DNA from 2 places in the Anoxybacillus ayderensis genome. Region 1 is predicted to be linked to the other one. Evidence: a T-box and tRNA genes for the amino acid it is inferred to sense, from the RefSeq annotation. Region 1 holds a T-box; the other holds one or more tRNA genes.
The links. The T-box of region 1 lies ahead of trpS (tryptophan--tRNA ligase). A T-box ahead of a tRNA ligase gene usually reads a tRNA of that ligase, here a tRNA-Trp.
Positions count from the first base shown of each region.

Region 2: it encodes a tRNA-Trp, which carries the amino acid that the T-box ahead of trpS (tryptophan--tRNA ligase) is inferred to sense. The anticodon was not compared.

Region 1 covers NZ_JACDUV010000002.1:179,256-195,285, forward strand. The annotation lists gene HNR63_RS03200 (BMP family ABC transporter substrate-binding protein) at 1-123, shown strand, start outside; gene HNR63_RS03205 (beta-ketoacyl-ACP synthase III) at 231-1,163, shown strand; gene fabF (beta-ketoacyl-ACP synthase II) at 1,197-2,438, shown strand; gene HNR63_RS03215 (DUF2268 domain-containing putative Zn-dependent protease) at 2,510-3,232, shown strand; gene HNR63_RS03220 (YuzI family membrane protein) at 3,288-3,494, shown strand; gene HNR63_RS03225 (YjbA family protein) at 3,571-4,311, shown strand; gene trpS (tryptophan--tRNA ligase) at 4,341-5,330, opposite strand; T-box leader at 5,378-5,605, opposite strand; gene HNR63_RS03235 (peptide ABC transporter substrate-binding protein) at 6,123-7,763, shown strand; gene HNR63_RS03240 (ABC transporter permease) at 7,851-8,786, shown strand; gene HNR63_RS03245 (ABC transporter permease) at 8,789-9,706, shown strand; gene HNR63_RS03250 (ABC transporter ATP-binding protein) at 9,721-10,788, shown strand; gene HNR63_RS03255 (ABC transporter ATP-binding protein) at 10,792-11,733, shown strand; gene HNR63_RS03260 (hypothetical protein) at 11,834-12,025, opposite strand; gene spxA (transcriptional regulator SpxA) at 12,274-12,684, shown strand; gene cls (cardiolipin synthase) at 12,702-14,207, opposite strand; gene mecA (adaptor protein MecA) at 14,265-14,933, opposite strand; gene HNR63_RS03280 (competence protein CoiA) at 15,157-16,030, shown strand, end outside.
Region 2 covers NZ_JACDUV010000002.1:25-16,054, forward strand. The annotation lists partial or broken rRNA gene HNR63_RS02230 (23S ribosomal RNA) at 1-273, shown strand, start outside; rRNA gene rrf (5S ribosomal RNA) at 391-507, shown strand; tRNA gene HNR63_RS02240 (tRNA-Asn) at 523-597, shown strand; tRNA gene HNR63_RS02245 (tRNA-Ser) at 603-693, shown strand; tRNA gene HNR63_RS02250 (tRNA-Glu) at 715-786, shown strand; tRNA gene HNR63_RS02255 (tRNA-Val) at 793-868, shown strand; tRNA gene HNR63_RS02260 (tRNA-Met) at 927-1,003, shown strand; tRNA gene HNR63_RS02265 (tRNA-Asp) at 1,009-1,084, shown strand; tRNA gene HNR63_RS02270 (tRNA-Phe) at 1,090-1,165, shown strand; tRNA gene HNR63_RS02275 (tRNA-Thr) at 1,224-1,299, shown strand; tRNA gene HNR63_RS02280 (tRNA-Tyr) at 1,305-1,389, shown strand; tRNA gene HNR63_RS02285 (tRNA-Trp) at 1,394-1,467, shown strand; tRNA gene HNR63_RS02290 (tRNA-His) at 1,478-1,553, shown strand; tRNA gene HNR63_RS02295 (tRNA-Gln) at 1,571-1,645, shown strand; tRNA gene HNR63_RS02300 (tRNA-Gly) at 1,651-1,722, shown strand; tRNA gene HNR63_RS02305 (tRNA-Cys) at 1,734-1,807, shown strand; tRNA gene HNR63_RS02310 (tRNA-Leu) at 1,819-1,904, shown strand; tRNA gene HNR63_RS02315 (tRNA-Leu) at 1,956-2,040, shown strand; gene HNR63_RS02320 (GH1 family beta-glucosidase) at 2,340-3,701, shown strand; gene HNR63_RS02325 (ABC transporter substrate-binding protein) at 3,871-5,160, shown strand; gene HNR63_RS02330 (carbohydrate ABC transporter permease) at 5,221-6,147, shown strand; gene HNR63_RS02335 (carbohydrate ABC transporter permease) at 6,168-7,001, shown strand; gene HNR63_RS02340 (LacI family DNA-binding transcriptional regulator) at 7,092-8,120, shown strand; gene HNR63_RS02345 (glycoside hydrolase family 16 protein) at 8,253-8,933, shown strand; tRNA gene HNR63_RS02350 (tRNA-Gly) at 9,311-9,384, shown strand; gene HNR63_RS02355 (B3/B4 domain-containing protein) at 9,465-10,127, opposite strand; gene queG (tRNA epoxyqueuosine(34) reductase QueG) at 10,188-11,324, shown strand; gene HNR63_RS02365 (amidase domain-containing protein) at 11,383-12,240, shown strand; gene trmL (tRNA (uridine(34)/cytosine(34)/5-carboxymethylaminomethyluridine(34)-2'-O)-methyltransferase TrmL) at 12,252-12,725, shown strand; gene HNR63_RS02375 (PrkA family serine protein kinase) at 13,007-14,902, shown strand; gene yhbH (sporulation protein YhbH) at 15,122-16,030, shown strand, end outside.

The sequences.
Region 1 (16,030 bases):
GATTTTCAAGACGGCGTCGTCGAACTCGGCACGTTTAGCCCGCTTGTCGACAAACCGTTCCGACAAAAAATAACAAAAGCGATTGAACGATATAAAGCAACAGGAAAATTGCCGAATGAGTAAATGAGGTGTCGAGTAAGCGCCTCATTTTTTTATTGCATGAAACGAAAAAAGAAAGTAAAATTAGTACCAAGTAATAAAGTTTGATAATAAAAGGAGACGATATTTCCGTGAGTGCAGGAATTATTGGAATTGGACGATATTTGCCGGAACGTATTGTGACGAATAAAGAATTAGAACAACGAATGGATACGTCAGATGAATGGATTCGGACGCGCACAGGGATTGAAGAACGTCGTATTGCTTCAGACGATATAGATACGTCCGATATGGGTTATATCGCAGCGAAGCGCGCCCTTGATAATGCGGGCATTTCTCCTGAACAAATTGATCTCATTTTAGTAGCGACGGTGACGCCTGATCGCCCTTTTCCGTCCGTCGCATGTATGTTGCAAGAAAAGCTCGGGGCGGTGCATGCAGCGGCACTTGACGTAAGCGCGGCATGTGCAGGATTTATGTATGCGATGGTAACCGCGAAACAATTTATTGAAACGAATACGTACAAATACGTGCTTGTCGTTGGTGTAGAAAAGTTATCAAAAATCGTCGATTGGAGCGATCGAAATACAGCGGTGTTGTTTGGAGACGGCGCAGGAGCGGTTGTCATGGGGAAAGTTGCAGAAGGGCGCGGCATCGTATCGTTTGAACTTGGGGCAGACGGTACGGGGGGAAAATATTTATATCAAGACGACCATATTGTCATGAACGGACGGGAAGTGTTTAAGTTTGCGGTGCGCCAAATGGGCGAGTCATGCATTCGCGTATTAGAAAAAGCAGGATTGACGAAAGCGGACGTCGACTTTTTAATTCCGCATCAAGCCAACATTCGCATTATGGAGGCGGCGCGCGAACGGCTCGAACTGCCTGTTGAGCGCATGTCGATTACAGTAAATAAATACGGAAATACATCCGCTGCATCCATTCCGATTTCACTTGTAGAAGAAGTGGAAGCCGGGCGCATTCAAGATGATGATCTTATTATTATGGTTGGCTTTGGCGGTGGATTAACGTGGGGCGCTATTGCATTGCGCTGGGGCAAATAACGATGGTATGATGAAACAAAGGAGTGATGAGTGGTGAACAAAAGACGAGTCGTCGTCACGGGATTAGGGGCTGTCACACCGGTAGGAAATGATGTTGAAACGACATGGAAAAACATCGTTGCTGGACAATCCGGCATCGGTCCGCTCACACGGTTAAATGCGGACGATTTTCCTGCGAAAGTAGCAGCGGAAGTGAAAGATTTTCAAGTGGAACAATTTATCGATAAAAAAGAAGCGCGCAAAATGGACCGATTTACCCAATATGCGGTCGCCGCTTCCATGATGGCAGTCAAAGATGCGAATTTACAAATTACAGAGGAAAACGCGCCACGCATTGGCGTCTGGATCGGTTCAGGCATCGGCGGGATGGAAACGTACGAAGAACAGCTGAAGACGTTTTTAGAAAAAGGATATCGTCGCGTCAGCCCGTTTTTCGTTCCGATGATGATTCCAGATATGGCGGCAGGGCAAGTGTCGATTATGCTTGGAGCAAAAGGAATCAACTCATGTACGGTTACCGCTTGTGCGACAGGAACGAACTCGATTGGCGATGCGTTTAAAGTCATTGAACGTGGCGATGCCGATGTGATGATTACAGGTGGAACAGAAGCGCCAATTACACATATGGCGTTTGCGGGATTTAGCGCAGCGAAAGCGCTCTCGTTTAACCCAGACCCAAAAGCAGCGTGCCGTCCATTTGATCAACATCGCGACGGATTTATTATGGGCGAAGGAGCTGGCATTATTATTTTAGAAGAACTAGAACATGCGTTAAAACGCGGTGCGCGCATTTATGCGGAAATCGTTGGCTACGGTGCGACAGGCGATGCGTATCATATTACCGCTCCAGCGCCGGGTGGGGAAGGCGGCGTGCGTGCGATGCGTCAAGCGCTCCATGATGCAAATATGCAGCCTGAGGAAATCGACTACATTAACGCGCACGGCACGAGCACAGAGTATAACGATAAATATGAAACGATGGCGATTAAAGAAGTATTTGGTGAGCACGCATATAAATTAGCTGTCAGCTCGACGAAATCGATGACGGGACATTTGCTTGGCGCAGCGGGGGCAATCGAAGCCATTTTCTCCGTTTTATCGATTCACGATGGCGTCATTCCGCCAACGATTAATTACGAAACACCAGACCCAGAATGCGACTTAGATTACGTGCCGAATGTGGCACGGAAACAAAATGTGCGTGCGGTATTAAGCAACTCGCTCGGCTTCGGTGGACATAATGCAACGATTATTTTCAAAAAATATGAAGGATGAGGTTCGCCTCATCCTTTTTCACATTTTCCTTTCGTTTATCGTACAATGCGATAACGAAAGGAGGGAATGTCATGGGAGTAATAAATACGAAAGATTGGTTCATAGATGATCGATGGCGAAAAAAAATAAAAGAAGATGTGCAACGTCATTTATTTGCGCACGGCATGGCGCGGCGCAACCAACATGATACGATGAAACAGCTCGCAGAAAAAAACGTATGGGCGTTTGTCGCAAAAAAGTTTACAGAACTCCAAAAAGAGTGGGATGGCCCAGATGTGCCTATATTTATTTTCCCTGCTGATGCTACAAACCGTTCGCTGCAACGTGAATTTGGTGGAAAATCAGGCGTCGCTTTTCGCGATCAACTATTTTTATTTTTGCTTCCTCACGTATCGAACGAACATATTTATGCCCTCCTCATTCACGAATATAACCACGTTTGTCGTTTGCATGCTGATCCGAAAGATGAGCGCGACTATACGCTTCTTGATCGCATCGTGATGGAAGGATTAGCAGAACATGCGGTGTACGAGCGGCTCGGAAGTGAATATGTCGCAACATGGACGACATATTATACAGAAGAACAACTAAAGCAATGGATGAAAAAATGGATAATCCCAAACCTCTCTACTCGGCCAGACGATGCTCGTTATCGTTCGCTTTTGTACGGTTCTGCCTTTTATCCGCGCATGCTCGGCTATGCGGTCGGATATGCGGTTGTGAAGCAGGCGCTAGAAAAAAAGACGATGATAGAGCTACTTTCGATGAAAGCTGAAGAAATTTTTTTTACGTAACGCATCGTTTGCATGCTTGTTCATACATATAGTAGTGGACAAGGGGGACTGACGAATGCGTTTCTTTTTTTATTTGCTTGGGTTTGGGATGTCGGTCATTGGTGGGACGACGATGATTGCGTATTTAAACATTATGGCATCACGTTCAGATTGGAAAGAATATTTGTTGTTTATTAGCACAAAAGTGGAATGCTACTTCTTGCCGATCGGTTTGTTTATGACGTGGTTAAGCATTTTTTTTCCGTCCCATGATGATGGTTAAATTTAGGTTGAAATGGAATAAAATGAACAGCCTCTGACCATACTGTGAACAAATCGTTCGAAGTGAGGGGTTATGCATGTTATATCTTCACGATGTTTGGGTGAATTGGTTTGAAGGAGAAGAAAACGGGTATAACGTTTGCCACTTTTACGAGTGGAGAAAAGATGATGCGATTGAGCTGTTAGATCAAGTGCCAGTCTTAAAAGTGAGCCCACAACTGTTTTATTACTTAGAAAATAGTTTGTCGGAAATTCCGAAGCCGCTGCTTGAAGATGTATATCAAAAAGCGTACGTGCGCAAAAATCATGAGCGCATCCAGCTTGATTATTGTTTTATCGCGACAGATGGTTGTGGCATTGTCGCAATTGATACGATTGGCTATCATATTCCGATTCGAAAAAGCCGGCTCATTCCACGCCAAGAACAGCTCGTTTATGAGATGGTTAAAGAACAAGATGTGCGCACGTATCCATTTCAACAAAGCGAAAAAGAATACCATATTTTATCGCCGCATCCTGCGCTGATGAGCGGATTGACGCGCAAAGAGCGGCAATTGAAACAACTATTATTTATGGCGCTTGACCAACTATACGGAACGAAAAATGTCGCAGAAGTGCGCTATTGGTACACGGAATGGGCGCCAGAAAAGTATGCATACATTCAACAAATGTCGTTTGAAGAAGCGTGGAACGGCTTGTACGAAGAAGCGAAATACGGATGGTCAGAGCGGCACGCTCATTTATGCGAACGGCTCGTCAAAGGACAACCGTTTTTTGAAAAACTATGGGAAATGGAACAAGAACCGAAAGTGAATTAAAAAACTCAGCCCGCGTGGAGCTGAGTTTTTTATCGTCTTTTTCTTCCTAGACCAATGGCGTTTTCCATTTTCTTTAACATTTTACTTGCGACACGGTTTGCTTTTTCCGCTCCTTCGTCTAAAATGTCGTCTAGTTTCGAGCTTTCCATGAGCTCGTAATATTTTTCTTGAATTGGCGTTAATGCGTCAATAATGACTTGAGCGACATCGGCTTTAAACTCCCCGTACCCTTTTCCAGCATATCGCTCTTCTAATTGCTCGATCGGCTCGTTCGCTAAAATGGAGTAAATCGTTAATAAGTTCGATACGCCCGGTTTATTTTCTTTATCATAGCGAATGATGCCTTCTGAGTCTGTGACGGCGCTTTTTACTTTTTTCTCGATCGTTTTCGCATCATCAAGCAACGTAATGTACGATTTTTGGTTCGGATCGGATTTGCTCATTTTTTTCGTCGGATCAGTAAGCGACATAATGCGGGCGCCGATTTTCGGAATGCGCGCTTCTGGGATCGTGAAAATGTCCCCGTATCGTTTATTAAATCGCTCCGCTAAATCGCGCGTCAGCTCAATATGTTGTTTTTGATCTTCACCGACAGGAACGATGTCTGTCGAGTAAAGCAAAATGTCGGCTGCCATAAGCGGCGGATACGTTAATAATCCAGCGCTTACCGCTTCTTTTCCAGCCGATTTATCTTTAAATTGCGTCATGCGCTCTAATTCGCCAATGTAGGCGATGCATTGTAAAATCCAGCCCGCTTGCGCATGCGCAGGCACTTCGGACTGAATAAATAACGTCGATTTGTTCGGATCAATGCCGACCGCTAAATAAAAGGCAGCTAAGCTGCGAATGTTTTTCCGGAGCGCTAGCCGATCTTGCGGGACGGTAATCGCATGTTGATCGACGATACAAAAATAGCAGTTGTAATCGTCTTGTAGTTCAACAAACTGTTTCATCGCTCCAATATAGTTGCCGAGCGTAATGACGCCGCTTGGTTGAATACCTGAAAAAATTGTCTTCATCGAATCACTCCTTTTCATTTTTTAACAATAAAAAAAGTCCTATCATCTTTAGGGACGATAGAACCGTGGTGCCACCCTAGTTATTGTCATTGCGACAATCACTTTGCCCATGCGGTATGCATGGCGCCTTTGTAACGTAAGGCAAACGTTCAAGCCTACTTTTTTTCAACTTGAATGCTCGAAAGCCCATTCCATACAACTAGCGGCTTGTTCGCACCGTCCACAAGCTCTCTGAACGCCTCGTTATATGTACTATTCTTTGTCATCGCATCGGTTTTCTTTTATCTTACAATATTTATCGTTTGCTTGGCAAGGGAGCGGCATTTGTGACAAAGTCTTTACAAATTGAAACCGTTTTTATAAAATAAACGTGCAATTTTTATTAAATTTTTATTGCATGTTTAGAAAAAATGAAATAAAATTTTCAAACGTGAACGCTTTAATTTATTAATATAAAAAAGAAACAGGAAACTATTTTTAAAAATAATCATCAAAGTTTTCTTGCAATAAATTTTTAAACTATTTATAATAGGCTTAACAAGCAAAGCGTTTAACAAATTTGTAACATTTACTTAACAATTGCTCCTAATTTGTACGAGAGAGGGCAACGCTCATTACATAAGGGCGGGTTTTTTGTATGAATTTTTTTGGAAAAATTCACATGATGTACAACATAAAAAGTCAGACTATTTAGTAAAAATATTCTTTTCTACAAATTGGAGCATTGACGAGTAAATGTGCAAGTTTGTTAAAATGGAGCTTGGGAAAAAATATATTTAGGGGGGAAATCCATTGAAGAAAAGACTTTCACTTTTATTTAGCCTCATGTTAGTGTTGAGTCTTTTCCTTGCAGCGTGTGGTGGATTTGATAAAAAGGAATCTACCGACACGAAAGAAGGAGGAGACAAAAAAGCGGAAGTTCCGCAAGAACTACGCATCAACATTAATACAGAGCCATTCTCTTTGCATCCAGGTTTAGCGAATGACTCTACGTCTGGTACAGTATTGCGCCAAACATTCGAAGGTTTAACAGTCATTAAAGACGGTAAACCAGAATTGGCAGCTGCAGAGAAATATGAAGTTTCTGATGATTTAACAACATACACATTCAAATTACGCGATGCAAAATGGACAAACGGTGATCCTGTGACAGCGCATGACTTTGAATATGCGTGGAAATGGGCACTTGATCCGCAAAATCAATCCCAATACGCTTACCAACTTTACTACATTAAAAACGGTCAAGCGTTTAACGAAAGAAAAGCGAAAGCTGAAGATGTTGGCGTCAAAGCACTTGACGACAAAACATTACAAGTGACACTTGAAAACCCAACACCTTATTTCTTAGAATTAACAGCGTTCTATACGTATTATCCAGTAAACAGCAAAATTGCAAAACAAAATCCAGACTGGTATAAAAATGCCGGTGACCAATACACTTCCAATGGTCCATTCAAAATGGTATCATGGGAGCATAACAGCAAAATCGTTCTTGAAAAGAACGAAAACTACTGGGATGCAGATAATGTAAAATTAACAAAAATTGAAATGGTTATGGTTAACGATCCGAACACAGAACTTTCGATGTTCAATAACGGTGAGTTGGATTGGGCTGGTTCGCCAACTGGTAGCTTACCAACTGATGCGCTTCCTCAATTAAAACAAGAAGGAAAGCTAAAGGTGCAACCGATTGCGGGTACGTATTGGTACAAATTTAACACAGAAAAACCACCGTTAAACAACGTCAACATTCGTAAGGCGCTCACATATGCGATTGACCGTAAAGCAATCGTTGAAAACATTACAAAAGGTGAGCAAGTGCCAGCAATGGCAGCCGTACCACCAACGATGTTCCCTGAGAACACAAAAGGGTACTTCAAAGATAACGATGTTGAAAAAGCAAAAGAGCATTTACAAAAAGGTCTTCAAGAGCTTGGCTTGAAAGATGTGAAGCAATTACCACCAATCACATTGTCATTCAATACATCTGAAGCGCATGCGAAAATCGCTCAAGCGATTCAAGATATGTGGAAGAAAAATTTAGGTATTGAAGTCAAACTTGAAAACGCAGAATGGAACGTTTACATTGACAAGTTACATTCTGGAGACTATCAAATCGGTCGCATGGGGTGGTTAGGCGACTTTAACGATCCGATCAACTTCCTAGAGTTGTATCGTGACAAAAAAGGTGGAAACAACGATACAAACTGGGAAAATCCAAAGTATAAGCAGTTGTTAATTGATTCTCAAAAAGAAAAAGATGCTGAAAAACGTCTTCAAATGTTAAAAGAAGCAGAAGCGATCTTAATGGATGAGCTTCCAATTGCACCAATTTACTTCTATACGAATACTTGGGTGCAAAAAGAAAACTTAAAAGGCGTTCAATTATCAGGTCTTGGAGAAGTCCAATTCAAATGGGCATACTTTGAATAAAAAGGTGAATGATGAAGGTATATGGGGTGTCCCATATACCTTCATTTCACGATATAGAACATTTGTAAAAAATGGAGGTGTTTCAATATGTTGCGGTATATAGGCAGACGTTTGCTTTATATGTTGCTATCCCTATTTTTAATTATTACAGCTACATTTTTCTTAATGAGAGCCGCACCGGGCGGACCATTTTCAGGTGAGAAAAAGCTTCCGCCAGAAATTGAAAAGAATTTAAATGAGTTTTATGGATTAGATCGACCATGGTATGAGCAATATATTGATTATTTAACATCAATTGCTCAATGGGATTTCGGGCCTTCCTTTAAGTATAAAGGGCAAACAGTTAACGATTTAATTAATAGCGGTTTCCCTGTGTCTTTCTTTTTAGGAATGGAAGCATTATTTATTGCGGTTGGTATGGGCGTATTGCTCGGAATTATTGCTGCATTGAATCATAATAAATGGCAAGATTATGCAGCAATGATTTTTGCTGTAATGGGAATTTCTGTACCGAGCTTTATTATGGCTTCGTTACTCCAATATGTGTTAGCGATTAAACTTGGTGTTTTCCCTGTTGCTCGTTGGGAGTCGTTTATGCACACGATTTTGCCAGCGGTTGCTTTAGCTACAGGACCGACAGCGTTTATCGCACGTTTAACTCGCTCAAGCATGCTTGAAGTGTTGAGCAACGACTATATTCGAACAGCGAAAGCAAAAGGATTGTCTCGCACGCAAATTACAGTGCGTCATGCGATTCGAAATGCGTTATTGCCTGTTGTTTCATATCTCGGTCCATTATCTGCTGGAGTTATTACAGGTAGTTTCGTCATTGAGAAAATTTTCGGTATCCCAGGGTTAGGAAGTCACTTCGTATTAAGCATTTCTAACCGCGACTATACGGTCATTATGGGTGTAACTGTGTTTTACAGCATCATTTTATTAGCAGCGATTTTACTTGTAGATATTGCTTATGGATTAATTGATCCTCGCATTAAATTAGCCGGTGGGAAGAAAGGAGAGTAACTATGCAGCAAATTCCAAAAGAAATGTTTCAGCCTGCATCGGTTGATTTAAGTGAAGCGGAAAAAATTTCGAAGCCAAGCCTTTCGTTTTGGAAAGACGTATCGATCCGTTTCCGTAAAAATAAATTAGCGATGTTCGGTCTTGTTTTGCTTTTTCTCCTTATATTTATGGCGATTTTTGGACCGATGATGACACCGCATGACTATCGAACAAACGATTTAATGAATACAAATCAGCCTCCATCTGCTGAACATTGGTTTGGTACAGATGAGCTTGGACGCGATATTTTTGCACGCACATGGTACGGTGCACGCATTTCACTGTTTATCGGTGTTGCTGCAGCGCTTATTGATTTGTTTATCGGTGTGTTATGGGGGGGAATTGCTGGCTTTCGTGGTGGACGTACAGACGAAATTATGATGCGTATTGCCGATATTTTATGGGGTGTTCCGTACTTGCTTTTAGTTATTTTGTTAATGGTTGTATTGGAGCAAGGATTAGGAACGATGATTTTGGCCATGACGATTACAGGTTGGATTAACATGGCGCGCATTGTGCGTGGACAAGTACTTCAGTTGAAAAATCAAGAATACGTTCTTGCAGCACAAACATTAGGAGCAAGCACGTCACGTATTATGTTTAGACATTTAATTCCAAATACCATGGGTCCAATTCTTGTAACGATGACGTTGACGATTCCTTCCGCTATTTTTACTGAGGCTTTTTTAAGCTATCTCGGTCTTGGTGTTCCGCAGCCGCTTGCAAGTTGGGGAACGATGGCTTCTGACGGTGTATCAGCGTTACAATATTATCCATGGCGCTTATTCTTCCCAGCAACGATGATCTGCTTAACGATTTTTGCGTTTAACGTTGTTGGTGATGGATTGCGCGATGCATTAGATCCAAGATTGCGTAAGTAAAGAGGGGTGAGGACATGGAGAAATTGCTTGAAGTAAAAAACTTAGAAGTATCCTTTCAAACGTACGGTGGAGAAGTACAAGCGGTTCGCGGCGTAAGCTTTCACGTTAATAAAGGTGAAACGCTTGCGATTGTAGGTGAATCGGGATCAGGAAAAAGTGTGACATCGCAAACGATTATGCGCCTCATTCCGATGCCACCTGGAAAAATCAAAAACGGTCAAATTTTATTTAATGGGGAAGACCTCGTGAAAAAGACCGATAAAGAAATGGAACAAATCCGCGGAAAAGATATCGGGATGATTTTCCAAGATCCGATGACATCATTAAACCCGACAATGAAAGTCGGTAAGCAAATTATGGAAGTTCTCATCAAACACCAAAATATGTCACCAGCGCAAGCGAAAGAACGTGCGATTGAGTTATTAAAACTTGTTGGTATTCCGATGCCTGAAAAACGTGTGAACCAATACCCACACGAGTTTTCTGGTGGAATGAGACAACGTGCAATGATTGCCGTAGCGCTGGCATCTAATCCGAAGTTGCTCATTGCTGATGAGCCGACGACAGCGCTAGACGTGACGATCCAAGCGCAAATTTTAGAGTTAATGAAAGACTTGCAAAAGAAGATGGGTACGTCCATTATTTTTATTACACATGACTTAGGCGTTGTTGCAAATATGGCAGATCGCGTCGCTGTTATGTATGCAGGAAAAATTGTCGAAATGGGAACAGTCGATGAAATTTTCTATGACCCACGCCATCCGTACACATGGGGTCTACTTGCATCGATGCCAAGCTTAGATAGCGATGATAAAAAGGAGTTAGCTGCCATTCCAGGTTCGCCACCGGATTTAACAAATCCACCGAAAGGGGACGCTTTTGCGCCACGCAATCCGTATGCAATGCGCATCGATTTTGAACAAGAGCCACCGTTGTTTAAAATTTCTGATACACACTATGCGGCAACATGGTTGCTACATCCGGATGCACCGAAAGTGGAGCCGCCTGAAGCAGTAAAAAAACGGTTGCGTAAACTCTCCTCAAACTACGATAAACCGATTATTGTAAAGGAGAGTGAGTAAAAAATGGCACAACAAAAACAAAAACTCGTTGAAGTGAAAAACTTAAAACAATATTTTAAAGTCGGGAAAGGTCAAGTCGTTAAAGCTGTTGACGATGTCACGTTCGATATTTATAAAGGAGAAACGCTCGGTCTCGTCGGTGAGTCGGGTTGCGGAAAGTCAACGACAGGACGCACGATTATTGGATTATATGAGGCAACAGATGGCGAAGTGTTGTTTAACGGGTTAAGCGTACATCGGAAAAAATCAGCGAAAGAAGCGAAAGAATTAAAACGGAAAATGCAAATGATTTTCCAAGACCCGTATGCGTCATTAAACCCGCGGATGACCGTTGCGGATATTATTGCGGAAGGAATCGATATTCACGGCTTAGCGTCATCGAAAGAAGAGCGCATGAACCGCGTATATGAACTGCTTGAGACGGTCGGATTAAACCGTGAACATGCGAACCGTTATCCGCATGAGTTTTCAGGCGGTCAGCGTCAGCGGATCGGCATTGCGCGCGCGCTTGCGGTTGAACCAGAGTTTATTATTGCCGATGAGCCTATTTCGGCGTTAGACGTATCGATTCAAGCGCAAGTTGTCAACTTAATGAAAAAGTTGCAACGCGAAAAAGGATTGACGTATTTATTTATCGCCCACGACTTGTCGATGGTAAAATACATTAGCGACCGAATTGGCGTCATGTATTTCGGGAAAATGGTTGAGCTTGCCGATGCGGAAGAACTGTATCGCAACCCGATTCATCCGTATACGAAGTCGCTTTTATCTGCGATCCCGCATCCAGATCCAGAAACAGAGCGGACGCGTAAACGTATTATTTACGATCCGTCGCAACATAACTATAAAGAAGGCGAAGACGTGCGCATGCGCGAAATTACGCCAGGTCATTTCGTCTACTGCTCAGAAGCAGAGTATGAAAAATATAAAGCGATGTACAGCTAATCTCTCGTTCGAGAGATTAGCTTTTTTCGTTTGCTGTACTAAAGTATTATACAATATTTTGATTCGTTTGACTATTTTGTTTTTAAAAAAAGCTCCGAGATTATCTCGAAGCTTTTTTTCCGCCAACTGTTTTCCAGCCGGTTTGAATATGTTCGCTCATCGCTGTATGTAGCCGCTTTTTTTGTCGGCCAAATATGTTTTCACCGATTCCGTTTAAAATGACGCCCATAAGCGCGGTGATACCGATGACTAAAATGGCAACAATCGTAAAGTCGATAAAAAATTGCGCCATGTCATTTCCCCCTTTGTTTGCCATGTCTATTTTTATTGTAGAGAAAATTTCAAATGAAAGCAACGAAAAATGAAACCGTTCGTATTGGACAACCGTATAAATATGTGCAGAAGTTAAAAAAGGTGTATCTTTCTAAACTTTTTTGTTGTATAATGTACGTTGTAGAGTTTTTTAAAGTCATTTTAAAATAAGATGTGTTTTAATACAGAAATGTATTCCAGCAACCCATTTTTAAGGGAGTGATATATATGGTTATCGTGTATTCATCGCCAAGTTGTACGTCTTGCCGAAAAGCGAAAGCATGGTTAGAAGAGCATCACATTCCGTATAAAGAGCGCAACATTTTCGCGGAGCCGTTAACGATTGAAGAAATTAAAGGCATTTTGCGCATGACAGAAAACGGGACGGACGAAATTATTTCAACAAGATCAAAAATTTTTCAAAAGCTAAACATTCAAGTCGACTCGTTGCCGTTACAAGATTTGTATGAAATTATTCGCCAACATCCAGGATTGTTGCGTCGTCCGATTATTATGGACGAAAAGCGTCTGCAAGTTGGCTACAACGAAGATGAAATTCGCCGCTTTTTACCGAGAAAAGTGCGGACGTATCAATTGCGTCAAGCACAACAGCTCGTCAACAGCAAAGGCTTAGCGTAACATACACGCTAAGCCTTTTATAGTAATGGAGAAAGAAGACGGGCAGTTGACTCCGCAATGCGCATCCAAAGCGGGCGCTGCTGAAATTGTTTCATATTTATTTTGGTTGAGTGATGGAAGTCATCGATAAAGTCATCGACTAGCTTTTGTACGCTTGGTGTTTGATATAAAAACGCGTTCACTTCAAAGTTTAAATGAAAGCTGCGCATATCCATATTCGCTGTGCCGATCGAAGCAAGTTCCCCGTCTACGACGATAATTTTGCTATGCATAAACCCTTTTTCGTATTCGTAAATGGTCGCTCCTGCCTCTAATAATTCTGGAAAATAAGAGCGGGAAGCGTAAAACACAATTTTTTTATCGGGTCGCTTCGGCACAAGAAGCCGGACGTCGATGCCGCTTAATGCAGCGACTTTGAGCGCCGTGAAAATATCTTCATCTGGAATAAAATACGGAGAGGCGATCCAAATGGAACGCTGAGCCGATGTAATCATCGCAAAAAATAAATGTTTAATGACTTCCCATTTTGTATCTGGTCCACCAGCGACAAGTTGGACGCCTCCGATTGCCTCATCAACGGTTGGAGCGCTTAAATAGTTCATCGTCAACAATTGTTGCCCCGTCATGTAATACCAATCTTGCAAAAAAATGAGTTGTAACGTACGAACGGCTTCACCATAGACGAGTAAATGCGTATCGCGCCAAAAGCCGAAATAGTCGTTTTTCCCTAAATATTCATCGCCAATATTTAACCCGCCGACAAAACCGACTTTTCCATCAATGACGATAATTTTGCGATGGTTGCGGAAGTTGATCGTATTGTTTAGAAACGGCAAGCGAACAGGAGAGAAAGGAATCATATCGACGCCTGCTTCGCGCATTTCCTGTATGTACGTTTTTGATAGTTTCCAACTTCCGACAGCATCGTACAAAAAGCGGACGTGTACCCCTTTTTTTGCTTTATGGATTAATATGTGCTTCAAGCGCTGGCCGATGTCGTCATCGCGCACGATGTAATATTCAAGATGAATGTGGTGTTCCGCTTTTTCTAACTCTGCAAAAATGGCGGCAAACGTTTCTTCTCCATTCGTTAAGACGCGTGTTTTTGTCGCCGTTGAAATCGACTCTTTCGTCAACCGTTTCGCGAGTTGTAACAACGGTTGTTGATGAGGTTTCATATACAGTTTTCGCTCATGATCAACACGATTTGTTTCGAGTTTGCGAAACGTTTGCTCATCGAGTAGCGCCTTTTTTCGGAAAAGTCGTTTCTTGCGATAATTTTGCCCGAAGAACAAATAAAAAATAAAGCCGATGAGCGGAAAACTGCCGAACAAAACGAGCCATGTGAGCGTTTTTGTCGGATGGCGGTTTTCTAAAAAGATGACGAATGAAATAAAAATGACGGACAAGGTGACAAGTAAGCTGAACGTTCCGAGCAGCCAGCCTTCCCAATAATCTTTCGTGATCGTTAAAAAGCCGATGAAAACAAGGATAAATAGTGCAACCTTTAAAGCATTTCTCATGTATCGTTCACCTAACCTTACGGAAAAAAAGCCGATTTCAAGCAATTGAAATCGGCGTTATGCGTTTGGAAAATGTTTTGCGATCATCGTTAGCGCTTGTTGTGCGATGACGATTTTTCCGTATTCTTCAAGACGATGAATCGTCATTTCGGAATCTTGCCCGTATTCAAGCAATATGCTTAACATATTGTCAATGTCGTGATCGGCATCTTCTTCTGTAAATTCGACGTATAAATAATAGTTGTTTTCAAATGCGAATAGGCGATTGTTTAATGTTGAAAAATCGCGACGATGAGCAAGGGCGATGACGTCTTCAATATTTTTAAAGCGGATGACGAACTGAAGCGGATTTTCAGGCGCTGCCGATGATGATGCTTTAATGATGTTAAAATGTTGATCTAATATTTGTTCGATTTTTTCATCGACAGGTAAGTCTCTAAATCGTTCATCATTAATTGGCAGTTCTAATTTCGTTCCGTCTTTTGAAATTTGCGCTTTTGTGACGAGCACTTCAATGCCTTTTTCAAGCGCATGCACTTGAATCCAAAGAGGACCTTCTAAATAAAGTTCCGCTTCTTGATGAATTTCATCAATCATTTCCCAAAATAATTCTTCACTTCGTTCGCGATTGTACCAAATTTCTTCGCGATCAAATCCGCGTTCTTCAATGTCTCCGTACGACATATATAGCTTTAACGTATATTCATTGATGCGTTCGATTTCCATGTTCCTCAGCTCCCTTCTACGATTATCCATTCAGGAAGGGAATTCACCCTTGAGCATTCGCCCATCCTCCCACATCTTGTACTTCTATTGTATGATAAAATGTGAAAGAAGGGAAATAAAAAACGCCTAATTCAATAAATTTAGTTGTTCCCCTATTTTTTGTATTTCTTGCAGGAGAATCGTTCGCTTTGTTGAAAAAATGTATGGAGAAAGGGGAGGTTATATGTTTGTTGCGTTGTTTAAAAATGGGGAAGTATGTTCGTTATTAGACGATTGGACGGTTGAACAGCTGCATGTATGGCGAGCGAACGAGTCGTTTTTTTGTCCCGTTTGTCGACAGCGAGTACAGTTGAAAATCGGAAAAAAACGCATGCCGCATTTTGCCCATGAAGCAAAATGTATTATTGAAACAGAGCGAGAAACGCTCGCCCATTTACAAGGAAAACAACAGCTGTACGAATGGTTGGCAAATGAACGACTGAAAGTAAAAGTGGAAACATATTTACCACACATTCAACAACGGCCAGACATATTTGTCGTCCATCATGAAAAGATGTATGCGTTAGAGTATCAATGCTCCACGATTTCGTCCTCTTTATTTATGAAGCGAACGAAAGCGTATATGCACGCAAACATGATCCCGATTTGGCTTCTTCATTCGTCACACGTGCAGCGTCGCGGATTGTTTTTTCAATTGTCCTCGTTTTCGTGGCTTTTTTTCAACGACCAAGAGATGATTCCATTTTATTGCTCAACGCAGCGCACCATGTCGTTCCTTCATCATCTTATTCCGCTATCCGCAACGATTGCGTATGGGGAGTGGACGACCGTTCCGCTTCATACGATGTCGTTTTCTTCTTTGCATAAAACACCTCACGGACAACAAGACGCCCTTTTTCATGCGTGGAACATAAAAAAGAAACAGTGGCGCATGTCACCTCTCTACTACCGAACGAATCGCCCGTTTTGTCGCATTGTGTATGAAGCGCATATGACTCCATCGTTATTTCCGCATGAAGCAGGCATCCCCCTTCGCCATTCATATTGGTTTGAGACGCCACCGTTTATTTGGCAAACGTATATGTTAATCGAAATGA
Region 2 (16,030 bases), 180 kb from region 1:
TAGGAAATTTGAGAGGAGCTGTCCTTAGTACGAGAGGACCGGGATGGACGCACCGCTGGTGTACCAGTTGTCCCGCCAGGGGCACAGCTGGGTAGCTATGTGCGGAAGGGATAAGCGCTGAAAGCATCTAAGCGTGAAGCCCCCCTCAAGATGAGATTTCCCATCGCGTCAAGCGAGTAAGATCCCTTGAAGATGACAAGGTAGATAGGTCCGAGGTGGAAGCGTGGCGACACGTGCAGCTGACGGATACTAATCGATCGAGGACTTAACTAAACACACAAGAAAAGCGTAGGCGACTACGCACCCCCTGTTATCTAGTTTTGAAGGAATAAAAAAAGCTTGACAACAAAAAATATTCCGTTATAATAACATTTGTCTAAAGCATTATTGCTCGGTGACGATGGCGGAGAGGTCACACCCGTTCCCATCCCGAACACGGAAGTTAAGCTCTCCAGCGCCGATGGTAGTTGGCGGGACACCGCCTGCGAGAGTAGGACGTTGCCGGGCAAGATGATATATTATTCCGCAGTAGCTCAGTGGTAGAGCACTCGGCTGTTAACCGAGCGGTCGTAGGTTCGAATCCTACCTGCGGAGCCATTTACGGAGAGCTGTCCGAGTGGTCGAAGGAGCACGATTGGAAATCGTGTAGACGTGATGAGCGTCTCAAGGGTTCGAATCCCTTGCTCTCCGCCAGCCACTTAGGAAATGGTATATGGCCCGTTGGTCAAGTGGTTAAGACACCGCCCTTTCACGGCGGTAACACGGGTTCGAATCCCGTACGGGTCATCTTTTGGAGGATTAGCTCAGCTGGGAGAGCACTTGCCTTACAAGCAAGGGGTCGGCGGTTCGATCCCGTCATCCTCCACCATATGTTATAAAGTGTATTGATGCATTTTTCTCCATTGAATAGTTTTTTATTTCATCGTCGCGGGGTGGAGCAGCCAGGTAGCTCGTCGGGCTCATAACCCGAAGGTCGCAGGTTCAAATCCTGCCCCCGCAACCAATATTGGTCCCGTAGTGTAGTGGTTAACATGCCTGCCTGTCACGCAGGAGATCGCGGGTTCGAGTCCCGTCGGGACCGCCATGTATGGCTCGGTAGCTCAGTCGGTAGAGCAAAGGACTGAAAATCCTTGTGTCGGCGGTTCGATTCCGTCCCGAGCCACCATTTTGAATGATGTCGGCTTAGTTTGTTTCATCTAAAAGTTTGATGCACTTCATATTATGCCGGCTTAGCTCAATTGGTAGAGCAACTGACTTGTAATCAGTAGGTTGCGGGTTCAAGTCCTGCAGCCGGCACCATCCGCGGAGGGGTAGCGAAGTGGCTAAACGCGGCGGACTGTAAATCCGCTCCCTTTGGGTTCGGCGGTTCGAATCCGTCCCCCTCCACCATTTTAGGGGCATAGTTTAATGGTAGAACAGAGGTCTCCAAAACCTCCGGTGTGGGTTCGATTCCTACTGCCCCTGCCAAAAAAACATGGCGGCTATGGCGAAGTGGTTAACGCACCAGATTGTGGCTCTGGCATTCGTGGGTTCGATTCCCACTAGTCGCCCCATATACATTTTAAAACGTTGGGGTATAGCCAAGCGGTAAGGCAACGGACTTTGACTCCGTGATGCGTTGGTTCGAATCCAGCTACCCCAGCCATATATGCGGAAGTAGTTCAGTGGTAGAACACCACCTTGCCAAGGTGGGGGTCGCGGGTTCGAGTCCCGTCTTCCGCTCTTCGTTTTATGGCGGCATAGCCAAGTGGTAAGGCAGAGGTCTGCAAAACCTTTACCACCGGTTCGAATCCGGTTGCCGCCTCCATTTTTTTATGCGCCGGGGTGGCGGAATTGGCAGACGCACAGGACTTAAAATCCTGCGGTAGGTGACTACCGTGCCGGTTCGAGTCCGGCCCTCGGCACTGAAAAGTCTTGACAAAGCAAGCTTGCATGATACAATTTAATTGTCTCATGCCGATGTGGCGGAACTGGCAGACGCGCACGACTCAAAATCGTGTGGGGTAGCCCCCCGTGTGGGTTCGACTCCCACCATCGGCACTGAATATTTGAGGATTCCTGTTGCACACAGGGATCCTTTTTTTATTTCCTCTTATACTTTTCCTTTTCTCCAGGACGCTCCAGCTTTGCTTTTTCATCCTTTTAGCTTTTATATTTTACGAAAATTTTCGTAGAAGAAATATATTTATTTCATGTTTTATTATAATTTTTCGTTTAGGGGGAAAAGATTTTATTGACTTATACGTCAATTGTTATTATGATTAAGTTACGAAACAAATGAAAGAAAGCGCTTTTTTGATTTGTTGTTTTACGAAAAATTTCGCAGGAGGTTCGAAATTATGCTTCAGTTTCCGAAAGATTTTATTTGGGGAGCTGCAACTTCATCGTATCAAATTGAAGGAACAGCGACTGGAGAAGATAAAATTTACTCGATCTGGGATCACTTTTCCCGCATTCCTGGCAAAATAGCGAATGGGGATAATGGCGATATTGCAATTGATCATTACAATCGTTATGTTGAAGACATCGCATTAATGAAAGCGCTTCATTTGAAAGCGTATCGATTTTCGACTAGTTGGGCGAGACTTTATTGTGAAACGCCAGGGAAGTTTAACGAAAAAGGTTTAGATTTTTATAAGCGTCTTGTAAATGAGCTGCTAGAGAACGGTATCGAGCCAATGTTGACCATTTATCATTGGGATATGCCACAAGCTCTTCAAGAGAAAGGTGGCTGGGAAAATCGTGATATCGTTCACTACTTCCAAGAATACGCTGCTTTCCTTTACGAGAATCTTGGGGATGTCGTGAAAAAATGGATTACGCATAATGAGCCGTGGGTTGTCACCTATTTAGGATATGGGAATGGCGAACATGCCCCAGGGATTCAAAACTTTACATCATTTTTAAAAGCAGCACATCATGTTCTTCTCTCACACGGGGAAGCGGTAAAAGCGTTTCGAGCAATCGGTCCGAAAGATGGGGAAATTGGTATTACGTTGAATTTGACACCTGGATATGCGGTCGATCCGAAAGATGAAAAAGCAGTTGATGCCGCTCGAAAATGGGACGGCTTTATGAATCGTTGGTTTTTAGATCCTGTATTTAAGGGACAATATCCAGCAGATATGTTAGAAGTGTATAAAGATTATTTACCAGACGTTTACAAAGAGGGAGATTTACAAACGATTCAGCAACCGATCGACTTTTTCGGATTTAACTATTATTCAACAGCAACATTAAAAGATTGGAAAAAAGGTGACCGTGAACCGATCGTATTTGAACATGTGAGCACAGGAAGACCTGTGACGGATATGAATTGGGAAGTGAATCCAAACGGTTTATTTGATTTAATGGTGCGATTGAAAAAAGATTATGGCGATATTCCATTATACATTACCGAAAACGGTGCTGCATACAAAGATCGCGTCAACGAACAAGGTGAAGTAGAAGATGATGAGCGAGTTGCTTATATACGAGAGCATTTAATCGCTTGCCACCGCGCGATTGAACAAGGCGTCAATTTAAAAGGATATTATGTATGGTCGCTGTTCGATAATTTTGAGTGGGCATTTGGATATGATAAGCGCTTTGGGATTGTATACGTGGATTATGAAACGCTAGAGCGCATTCCGAAAAAGAGTGCATTATGGTACAAGGAAACGATCATGAACAACGGATTGAAAGCAGAAAAAGATAAATAAAGGAGGTGATGGGGGAAGGGAAGAAGTTTTCTTCGTCATAGCGGGAAGTGTCGGGGATTGGCCGCTACTACGAAGAAAACTAAAGGAATTATAACGTGAAACAAGCAAATGGGCAAATGAAAGGTGTAAACGGTATGAACACATATTGTGAAAAAGCGAGGGGGAAAGAATGATGAAGAAACGAGCTCTCATGTTGTTGTTAGCAGTTGTCTTTATGTTCGCGACAGCGTGCAGCAATCAATCTCAAAGTGAGAACGAATCAAAAGATAAAGGTTCAAGTGAAAAAGTCAAGTTGAACATGTGGGTATTCGGAAGCACTGGTTATGAAAAACTAGCTGAAGAATATATGAAAGATCATCCAAATGTTGAAATTAAAATTCAATCCACGCAGTTTGACGATCATCATAACGCATTATTTACAGCGTTATCAGCAGGAAGTGGCGCACCGGACATCGCGATGATTGAAGTAAACAATATTGAACGTTATCGTGAGGCACAAGATCGTTTTTATAACTTATACGATTTTGGTGCAAAAGACATTAAGGATAAGTATTTAGATTGGAAATGGCGCATCGGTGAAAGCGCAGATGGAAGCTTCTTATTTGGTCTTCCGACAGATATTGGGCCAACAGCTATGTTTTATCGTGCTGACGTGTTTGAAGCAGCAGGACTTCCAACAGATCCAGCTGAAGTTGCAAAGTTAATTCCAGACTGGAATGCATATGCAGAAGTAGCTGCAACAATTAAAGAAAAAACAGGAAAACCAATTGCAGACAACGTTGAACTTGTGTACAACGCATTACGTGACCAAGCTCCTGTGCAATATTTTAACGAAAAAGAAGAATTGCTTATAGAAAAAGAACCGTACATTAAACAAGCGTACGACTATACAGTTAGCTTAATTCAAAAAGGTTACCTTGGCAGCAACGGATTGTGGACTCCGGAATGGGGTAACGCGATGGAAAAAGGAAGCTATGCAACGTTGCTTGCACCTGCATGGATGCAAGGAGTTGTGAAAGGAAACGCACCAAATTCAGCAGGCAAGTGGCTCATTACAAACATGCCAGGTGGGGCAGGAAACTGGGGCGGTTCTTATTTAACGATTCCAAAAGAATCAAAGCATCCGCAAGAAGCATATGACTTCATTCAATGGCTCGTAGCGCCAGAACAACAATTGAAATCGTTTAAAGATATGGGCTTATTCCCATCTACTCCTTCTGTATATGATGCACCTGAGTTTAAAGATTACAAAGATGAGTACTTTGGTGGAGTAAATACAGCTCAAGTATTTGCAGAAGCAGCACAAAAAGTAAAAACAGTGTATATGGGTAAAAACTACGGACTCGTTCAAGGCGAAATCATCAAAGCGTTGACAAACGTACAGAAGAAAAAAGCTGACCCAGAAAAAGAATGGGAAGAAGCAATTAAACGTATTAAACGTCAACTTGAACGTCAATAAAACACGTGAGGGAGGGATTTATTCCCTTCCCCCTACTATGATTTTTGGAGGGAAATATAAATGGTATCCCATAATCATACAAACGCAACTGTCCGTCCAAAAGGATTGAGTGATAAGAAAAAAACAGCATTAGCTGGCTACTTATTTATTTCTCCTTTCTTTCTTTTATTTGCGATCTTCGGCGCTTTTCCAATGCTGTTTAGCTTTTATTTAGCGTTTCAAAAATGGAATGGGTTCGGTGAAATGACATTTGTCGGAGTGAAAAACTTTTCGCTCATTTTTACTGATCCACTATTTTGGAAATCGATTTATAACACGATTGTAATCGGTTTATTAGGAACAGGTCCACAGTTAATCGCCGCTTTAATTTTAGCCGTTGCTTTAAATTCAGCGATGGTCAAGTTTAAAAGTGTATTTCGTGTCGCTTATTTTGTACCAAACGTAACGTCGATTGTTGCGGTTGCGATTGTTTTTACCGTTTTATTTAGCGAACAAGAAGCAGGGTTAGTAAACGCCACACTTAGCTTGTTTGGAATTTCGCCAGTAAGCTGGCAAACGTCTGAATGGGGAGCGAAAATTGCGATTGCGACGATGATTTTTTGGAGATGGGTTGGATATAACTCGATTATTTTCTTAGCAGGATTGCAAAGTATTCCGAAAGATCTTTATGAAGCAGCCGAAATTGATGGAGCGAAAAAATGGCAGCAGTTTCTTTTCATTACTGTGCCGATGTTAAAGCCGATTATCGTATTCGTCGTATTTACAGCAACGATCGGGTCGCTACAAATTTTTGCGGAACCGCTTATTTTCGGCAGTGGATTTAGAGAAGAAAGCATGACGATCGTGTTGTACTTATGGAGAGAAGCGTTCTCGAATAACGCGTTCGGAACAGCATCTGCGACAGCCGTCTCGCTATTTTTACTCATCATTGTATTTACGACAATTAACTTTTTCGCGTCCAATCGTTTAGATAAATCGGGCAAGTAAAAACATGGAGGTGAATAAAGATGTTACGTAAAAAAGGATTTGTGAATAAAGTAACAATCCATGTGTTGTTAATTATCGGTGCGTTACTATCTGTTTTTCCGTTGTACTGGATGTTTGTCATGGCAACGCAGCCGAACCATGTCATTAACAAATTACCACCAGCTGTTGTACCGGGAGATAAGCTAGTAGAAAACTTTCGAAACGTATTAGAAAACGTCGACTTTTTCGGGGCGATGTGGAACTCCTTTGTTGTTGCTAGCTTAACGACGCTGGGGGTGTTATTCTTTAGTTCTTTAGCAGGCTTTGCATTTGCTAAGTTGCAGTTTAAAGGGCGAGAAAAGCTGTTTGCTGTCATTTTAATTACGATGATGATTCCGCCACAATTAGGATTAATCCCGCAATATTTCATTATTACAAAGTTAGGTTGGTTAAACGATTTAAAAGCAATTATCATTCCAGGTTTAGTGAATGCGTTCGGTATTTTCTGGATGCGTCAATATATTAAAGATGCGATTCCTGATGAACTAATTGAAGCAGCAAAAATTGATGGATGCAGTATATTCCGTGTATATTGGAATATCGTTGTTCCTTCGATTTTACCAGCTTTTGCGACGCTTGGTATTTTAACATTTATGTTCGTATGGAACGATTTCTTATGGCCGTTAACTGTGTTAAGAGACGAGTCAAGCTACACGATTCAAATTGCTATTCGTGCTCTTCAAGACGCATACGTGAAAGACTATGGCATGATTTTATCGGGAACATTTTGGGCAACATTGCCTTTAGTCGTCGTATTTTTAATGTTTAATAAGTTGTTCATTTCAAGCTTGACGCAAGGATCGGTCAAACAATAGTGACATAGCCGCTAACTAAAGCGCATTCATTTTTAACAGAAAATTTATGTTATAATAAGGGCAAGATTGATGAAGGTAAGAAGGGATCGTATGAAAATTACCATTAAAGAAATTGCAAAATTAGCGGGTGTGTCACCAGGTACGGTATCAAAAGTATTAAATAACTATCATGATGTCGGTGAAGAAACAAAAAAAAGAGTGTTGGAAATTATGGAGCAGACCGGGTATGTGGCTGCTCGCATTCAAAAAGATACCGCTCATAAGTCGAGAGTAGTTGGTGTTATTTACGCCGGGGAGATCAATGCGGATTTTAACCATCCATTCTTTATTGAAGTGATGAACTCTTTCAAGAAAACAATGGGAATGTTCGGCTATGACCTCCTCTTCTTTTCAAACGAACAATTTGAAGAAGGGGAGGAAGATTATTATGAGCGTTCGATGCGCTATAAAGTAGATGGAGTAATCATTATTAGTGGTGAAAAAGTGCAGCCATCTATTTATCGTTTAGACATGAGCGACATCCCATGTATCGGGATAGATATTCCGCTTGAAGGGAATCGTTCTGCGTACATTATGACAGATAACTATAAAATTTCTGCGAAAGTAGTAGAGCATTTTTACTTATGTGGCTATCGGAATATCGGCTACATTGGTGGTTTGCCGGGCGCGCAAGTGACAAAAATTCGCGAACAAGGATTTCGTAATACAATGAAGGAATTTGGGTTAACGATTCATGAAGAGTGGTTTGCCGAAGGGGATTTCTTTATGGAAAGTGGTTATGAGGCGATGAAAAAAATATTGCGCTCGTCACATCATCCTGAAGCGGTATTTGCAGCATCGGATTTAATGGCATTTGGTGCAATGAAAGCGGTGAAGGAACACGGGTTAAAAATACCTGAAGATATTGCGATCGTTGGGTGCGATGATATTGATGCATGCAATTATACCGATCCCCCTTTAACTTCCGTTCGTCAAGATAAAGAGAAAATCGGACGGCTTGCTGCATATATGTTAAGGGATATTATACACCGCCAATTTCAGCCGAAAGCGGTTATGGTTGAACCGGAATTAATTATTCGTGAATCTTGTGGGAGCAATCGATTGTACGGGATGACATGAGAAACGGTTATCAGAAGATGTGTAGTAAGCAATTTGAAGCTTGTCTTTCCTTTCAAACTTTTAAATCGTTTCGTTTTTGAAAGGATGACAAGCTAGTTTTTTATCTTCTTGTATGGGGAGGATAGGCATTTGATGAAGGGAGTATTGTACGGGGTTGTGTTATTTTTGACTGTAGCGGGAATCATATTTCTCATTGACATCGAAGAAAAAAATATGATCGAGTCTCAAACTGATTCAGAATGGAATTTAGTTTGGGAGGATGAGTTTGATGGTGATCAATTAGACACGTCAAAATGGAACTATGATATCGGAAACGGGTTCACTACTGATGATGGAACATACGTATCCGGTTGGGGGAATCAAGAGTTACAATACTATCAGAAAGAAAATGTAAGTGTCAAAGACGGAAAGTTAATCATTGAGGCTCGAAAAGAAACTGTTTCTGATGATCATGGAGTATATAATTACACATCTGGAAAAATTCATACAAAAGGAAAGTTTTCTCAGAAATACGGAAAATTCGAAGCGAAAATAAAGTTGCCGGAAGGAAAAGGATATTGGCCAGCATTTTGGATGATGCCAGAAAAAGATGTATATGGTGGCTGGGCAGCTTCAGGTGAAATCGATATTATGGAAGCTGGTGGCTCTAATCCAACGAAAATTGGAGGGGCGATTCACTACGGAAGTCAGTGGCCGAATAATACGTATACCGCGAAAGATTATCATTTTCCAGATGGACAAAGTATAACTGAATTTAATACTTATACCGTTGAATGGGAGCCAGGTGAAATTCGTTGGTATGTAAATGGGTAATTGTTCCAAAAATTAAATAATTGGTATAGCATAAATAGTATGAATGGTGAAAAATTTACTTATCCAGCCCCGTTCGATCAACCTTTTTATCCCATATTGAATTTAGCTGTCGGTGGGTGGTATGATGGGGAGCCAGATAAGAACAATATTTTTCCTGCAAGAATGGAAGTGGAGTATGTAAAGGTTTACGAAAAAGCGGAATACCACCATGCTTCTGATCCTTCATCCTGAATCTATACGATTCAGATTTATAATTGTAAAAAGAGTATTGACTTGTCCTACGGAAGTCGATATAATATAAAGCGTAATTAAAAAACAGGGATTCCTGTTTTTTATTTTTGCATCTTATTCGACAAATTTCTACTTTTTCTGCATGTGCGGGTGTAGTTTAGTGGTAAAACCTCAGCCTTCCAAGCTGATGTCGTGGGTTCGATTCCCATCACCCGCTCCATACATACGGGGACAACGCAGTGTTTCGTTTCGAAGATGAACGGGGCATTGCGTTTTTTTATTTCGCTTGCCCCGCATGCATTATTTAACGAGTTGTGTATGTGCTGTACCGCCGTGAATTTGGATAAACATCTCTTTCATCGCTTGTAGCATTTGTTCGCATTGTGTTTCTGTGAATGATGGGGGAAAGTATACGATTTGAATCGCATGTGTTGTTTGTTCCGTAACCATCGTTCGCTTTGAGTCGACGACTGGACTGCCGAATGCCCCTTTAGCGTCTTTTGAGACAAGTTTTCGTTCAAAATTTGTCGTGCGATCATTGATGCCGATATATTCATCTGCTTGTGTACCGATCGTGACAACGATATCTCCTATAAGATGATCTCGGTCATAAATGCCGATCGGTAGTTTATAATATAAGGAAAAAAAGTTATTGACATCAGCAGCTGAATGAATGGATGGAATAAAAGTTTGCTTTTGTACGCGCCGAAGCAAACTTTCCGATGACGGACGGTATCGGCTTGCATCTGTGCCAATTTGTTTAAATACAGACCGCCATTCTTTCACTTCTGGCCATTCAGCTAACGGAGTTTGTTCCATATCAAAATATAACAGCTCTTGAAATTGACGAAGTTTCCCCTTTAACATGCTAGGAGATGGCCCGACGACGATGTGTTCATATGTAAGCACTCCGATTTTAAAATCGGAAATATGTTGTTTAATGCTGTCGCAAATGGTTAACATATCGTTCACTCCTTTTTCTTTACATTGTAACATAAACAAAGTGGGAAGGAGGGATGGGAGATGGACGTTGAAGCGCTAAAGGAAGAAATCATTCAATATAGCCGAACGATCGGCATTGATAAAATCGGTTTTGCAAGTGCTGATCCGTTTTTTGAGTTAAAAGAAAGGTTACGTCAGCAGCAACAACTTGGCTATCAATCAGGATTTGAAGAGCCTGACATTGAAAAGCGGACAACCCCATCTTTATTGCTTCCAGAAGCACGTTCTATTATCGCTATCGCCCTTGCATATCCGTCGAAATTAAAAAATGCTCCACGAAGTACAAAAAAAGAGCGTCGCGGAATTTTTTGTCGAGCATCTTGGGGGCGAGATTACCACGTCATTTTGCGCGAGCGGCTGCAAAAATTAGAACAATTTATTTTAGAACGCGTGCCAGATGCAAAAGTGAAATCAATGGTTGATACAGGAGAATTGGCAGATCGTGCGGTCGCGGAACGGGCAGGGATCGGATGGAGTGGAAAAAATTGCTCGATTATTACACATGAATTTGGTTCATACGTTTATTTAGGTGAAATGATTACGAATATCCCATTTCCTCCAGATACGCCAATTGAAGACGAATGTGGGACGTGCACGCGCTGCATTGATGCTTGTCCGACAGGAGCGCTTGTACAAGGCGGACAGTTGAATGCACAGCGGTGCATTGCCTTTTTAACGCAAACGAAAACGTTTGTCCCTGATGAATTTCGCGATAAAATCGGAAACCGATTGTATGGGTGTGATACGTGTCAACTCGTTTGTCCGAAAAATAAGGGAAAAGACTTTCACTTCCATCCAGAGATGGAGCCAGATCCAGAGATTGTGAAGCCTTTATTAAAACCGCTTCTTCGTATGACAAATCGTCAGTTTAAAGAAACATTTGGACATATATCTGGCGCATGGCGCGGGAAAAAACCGATTCAACGAAATGCGATCATTGCATTAGCCCACTATAAAGATGAAAGTGCAATTGATGATTTATTCACGTTGCTTCAAGAAGATTCACGCCCAGTCATTCGCGGAACGGCCGCGTGGGCGCTTGGGAAAATCGGAAATCGCAAAGTTGTACCGATGCTACAACAAGCGAAACAAAGGGAACAAGATGAAGACGTCATTCGTGAAATCGAAAAAGCATTAGCGATGTTTGAAAACGTGTAGTTGTTTTTCGTTCATCTATGACATAACGTAATAAAAAAACGAAAAAGTGGGGAACGGAATGAGAAAACAACTGCACGATCTTCTTCATGAACGCGTCCGTCATTTTTTTGTCAGCGACGTGGCAGATGAAGAAATGGAACGAAAAAGAAAGCTGTTCGCTAAGCGCAATGCAAAGCTTGTGAAATGTGAAGGAAAAGGTACAATTATCGAAAAAAAGTACATTGCTCCATATACGTTTGTTCGCTATGTTATTCATTTTCGTTTTTTCATTTGGCAAAGCGGATGGATGTATGTTGAAGAACAACAAGAGGTACGCGAAGCTGTATTCGAGGGGCGGGAACTTGTTAGCCATCGCCTTGTTTTACCAACGATTGAAACAGAACAAATCGAAAAGAAAGAAGAACGTGATGATGATGAACGCATCCGTTATACTTATGATCGACTAGCAGCCGTTCGGTATGCTGAAATATGGTGGAACGATCATAACCCCGCGTTTCATACATTTCCCGTGGATTGTACAAATTTTGTTTCACAATGTTTGCATGCAGGCGGCATTCCGATGATGGGCTATCCAAATAAAACAAAAGGATGGTGGATGCGCAAAAACGATTGGAGCTATACGTGGACGGTCGCACATGCGTTTCGTTGGTATTTAAGCGGATCGAAAACGGGCATTCAAGCTATTGAAAAAAAATCACCAGAACAGTTGTCTCTCGGTGATGTCATTTGTTATGATTTTCAAGGGGACGGGCGATTTGATCATACGACGATCGTCGTTGCCAAAGATAAACAAGGGATGCCGCTTGTGAATGCCCATACGTCCAATAGTCGCATGCGTTATTGGTCGTATGAAGATTCCACAGCTTATACGCCAAATATTCAATATAAGTTTTTTCATATTATTGATCATATATAGGAGTGAAGAATGTGGCTTTACATGTCGTTTTATATCAACCAGAAATTCCAGCGAATACGGGCAATATTGCACGTACATGTGCAGCAACAGGAACGTCTTTACATTTAATTCGTCCACTCGGATTTTCAACGGATGACAAAATGTTGAAGCGTGCCGGATTAGATTATTGGGAATATGTAAATATTCACTATTACGATTCATTACAAGAGCTTTTTGATAAATATAAAGAAGGTGAATTTTTCTTTATTACAAAGTTTGGTCAAACATATTACACATCGTTTGACTATAGTGATCAAACGAAAGATTACTTTTTCGTTTTCGGTCGCGAGACGAGCGGTTTGCCAAAAGACTTAATCGAAAACAATATGGAACGTTGTTTACGCATTCCGATGAACGAATACGTTCGCTCACTCAATTTATCGAACACAGCAGCCATTCTTGTATATGAGGCGTTAAGACAACAAAACTTTCCAAATGTATTTTAAGCGACTTTCGAATGAAAGTCGCTTAATTTTTTACTTCCGGCTTATCGTTATATCCTGCTGTGAAGATCGCAGCCAAGAAGGCGAAAATGACGCCAAGAACAAGAAGTGTTTTCATATGAAATCTCCTCCCTTATGAAGTGACAATAAAATGTCCACGCTTTCATTATAGCTTAATTGTATAGAGGGATGAAAGTCATACTTTCGCGAATGATTACGGACATCCTCGCATACATATGGTATTAATCATGACGCTAGACATCAAAGGTGGAGGAGGTCCGTGTATGGACATTTTAAAAAAAATACAAAAATATAGAGAAGAAGAACAAAAATTAAAGTGGGAAGGGACATTTGCGGAGTACTTGGAAATCGTAAAAGAAAAGCCGTGGGTAGCTCAGTCTGCTCATTCTCGCGTTTACAATATGATTAAAGATGCCGGGGTAGAAGAAATAGACGGAAAGAAAAAATACAACTTTTTTAGCGGGCAATTGTTTGGACTTGAGGAAGCGTTAGAGCGGCTTGTGGAAGAATATTTTCATCCAGCTGCTAAACGTTTAGATGTTCGAAAGCGCATTTTGTTGTTAATGGGACCGGTAAGCGGTGGAAAATCAACGCTTGTGACGATGTTAAAGCGAGGGCTTGAGGCGTATTCATATACGGATCGTGGCGCCGTATATGCCATTAAAGGATGTCCGATGCATGAAGATCCGCTTCATTTAATTCCGCACAACTTGCGCGATGAGTTTTATAAAGAGTATGGCATTCGTATCGAAGGAAATTTGTCGCCATTAAATATGATGCGGCTTGAAAAAGAATATGGTGGGCGCATTGAAGATGTGATGGTCGAACGCATCTTTTTCTCAGAAGATAAGCGCGTTGGAATTGGGACGTTTAGCCCATCCGATCCGAAGTCGCAAGACATTGCTGATTTAACCGGAAGCATTGATTTTTCTACGATTGCTCAATATGGGTCAGAATCGGATCCGCGCGCATATCGCTTTGATGGGGAGTTAAACAAAGCAAATCGCGGCATTATGGAATTTCAAGAAATGTTAAAGTGCGATGAAAAGTTTTTATGGCATTTGCTTTCTTTAACGCAAGAAGGAAACTTTAAAGCAGGACGTTTTGCGCTTATTAGTGCCGATGAATTGATTGTTGCTCACACGAACGAAACAGAGTATCGTTCATTTATTGCGAATAAAAAGAACGAGGCGCTTCATTCGCGCATTATCGTTATGCCAATTCCATATAACTTAAAAGTGTCAGAAGAAGAACGCATTTATGAAAAAATGATTCGTGAAAGTGATGTGGCGGACGTGCATATTGCACCGCATACGTTACGGGTAGCCGCGATGTTTACGATTTTAACGCGTTTGAAAGAGCCGAAACGTGGCGATATTGACCTTGTAAAAAAAATGCGCTTGTATGACGGTGAGCTTGTCGAAGGATTTAATGAAGTCGATGTAGAGGAATTGAAAAAAGAATATCCGGATGAAGGAATGAGCGGCATTGATCCACGCTATGTCATTAATCGCATTTCGTCTTGTATTATTCGGAAAGAAGTGCCGTCCATTAATGCGCTAGATGTATTACGAGCATTGAAGGAAGGATTAGAGCATCACCCGTCTATTTCAAAAGAAGATCGGGAACGTTATTTAAACTTCATTTCGATTGCGCGAAAAGAATACGACGAAATTGCAAAGCGTGAAGTGCAAAAAGCGTTTGTTTATTCGTATGAAGAATCGGCAAAAACGTTGATGGACAATTATTTAGATAATGTAGAAGCATACTGCAACAAAGCGAAAATTCGCGATCCGTTAACGGGAGAAGAAATGAATCCAGATGAAAAGTTAATGCGATCGATTGAAGAGCAAATTGGCATTTCGGAAAATGCGAAAAAAGCGTTCCGTGAAGAAATTTTAATTCGTATTTCGGCATATGCGCGCAAAGGTCAGCGTTTTGATTATAATTCACATGAACGGTTACGCGAAGCGATTCAGAAAAAGCTATTTGCCGATTTAAAAGACATCGTCAAAATTACGACATCAACAAAAACGCCGGATGAACAACAACTAAAGAAAATTAATGAAGTTGTCGCCCGTTTGATCGATGAGTACGGTTACAATTCCACTTCGGCAAATGAATTGCTTCGTTATGTTGGAAGTTTATTAAACAGATAAGCATGCCGCACTTGGCATGCTTTGTTTTATCATTTTAGAAAACAGGCTTGTCTAAAAGAAAGGGATTCGGGTAATTTTCGAAATCATTTGTCAATTTTTTTCGTTCGCTGCATAGGATAAAGTAACCAACCATTCATTCATTATTTTTCAAAGCCAACATATTGTATGCGAGGAAAAGGGAAAGTGTGCATCATTATTTTACATGTAGGGGGGAAAAAAATGAGTAGAAACTTCGTTGTGTCAAAAGAAGATTGGTCCCTCCATCGAAAAGGCCACGATGATCAAAAACGGCACGAAGAAAAGGTAAAAGAAGCGATTAAAAATAATCTTGGCGATTTAATTACAGAAGAAAGCATTATTATGTCAAATGGTCGCGATGTCATAAAAATACCGATTCGTTCGTTAGATGAATATAAAATTCGTTATAACTATGACAAAAATAAACATGTCGGCCAAGGCGATGGGGACAGTCAAGTTGGCGATGTGATTGCGCGCGACGGTTCTGGCGACGGTCAAAAAGGACCAGGAAAAGGTCAAGGAGCAGGTGATATAGCAGGGCAAGACTATTATGAAGCAGAAGTGTCTTTAATGGAGTTAGAAGAAGCTTTGTTTAGTCAATTGGAACTTCCAGATTTAAAGAAAAAGCAACACGCAGATCACGTTGTTCAACATATCGAATTTAATGATATTCGTCGAACAGGATTAATGGGAAATATTGATAAGAAAAAAACGATGATGGCTGCGTTTAAACGAAATGCATTAAGCGGTAATCCAAGCTTTTATCCAATTTATCCAGAAGATTTAAAATTTAAAACGTGGAATGAAGTCATCAAGCCAGATTCGAAGGCGGTTGTCATTGCGATGATGGACACGAGCGGATCGATGGGCGTATGGGAAAAGTATATGGCTAGAAGTTTCTTCTTTTGGATGACGCGATTTTTGCGCACGAAATATGAAACAGTCGATATTGTTTTTATCGCTCATCATACCGAAGCAAAAATCGTAACAGAAGAAGAATTTTTCACAAAAGGGGAAAGCGGTGGAACTATTTGTTCATCAGCGTATCGCAAAGCGCTAGAAGTGATTGAAACAAAATACTCCCCGACAAAATATAATATTTATCCGTTC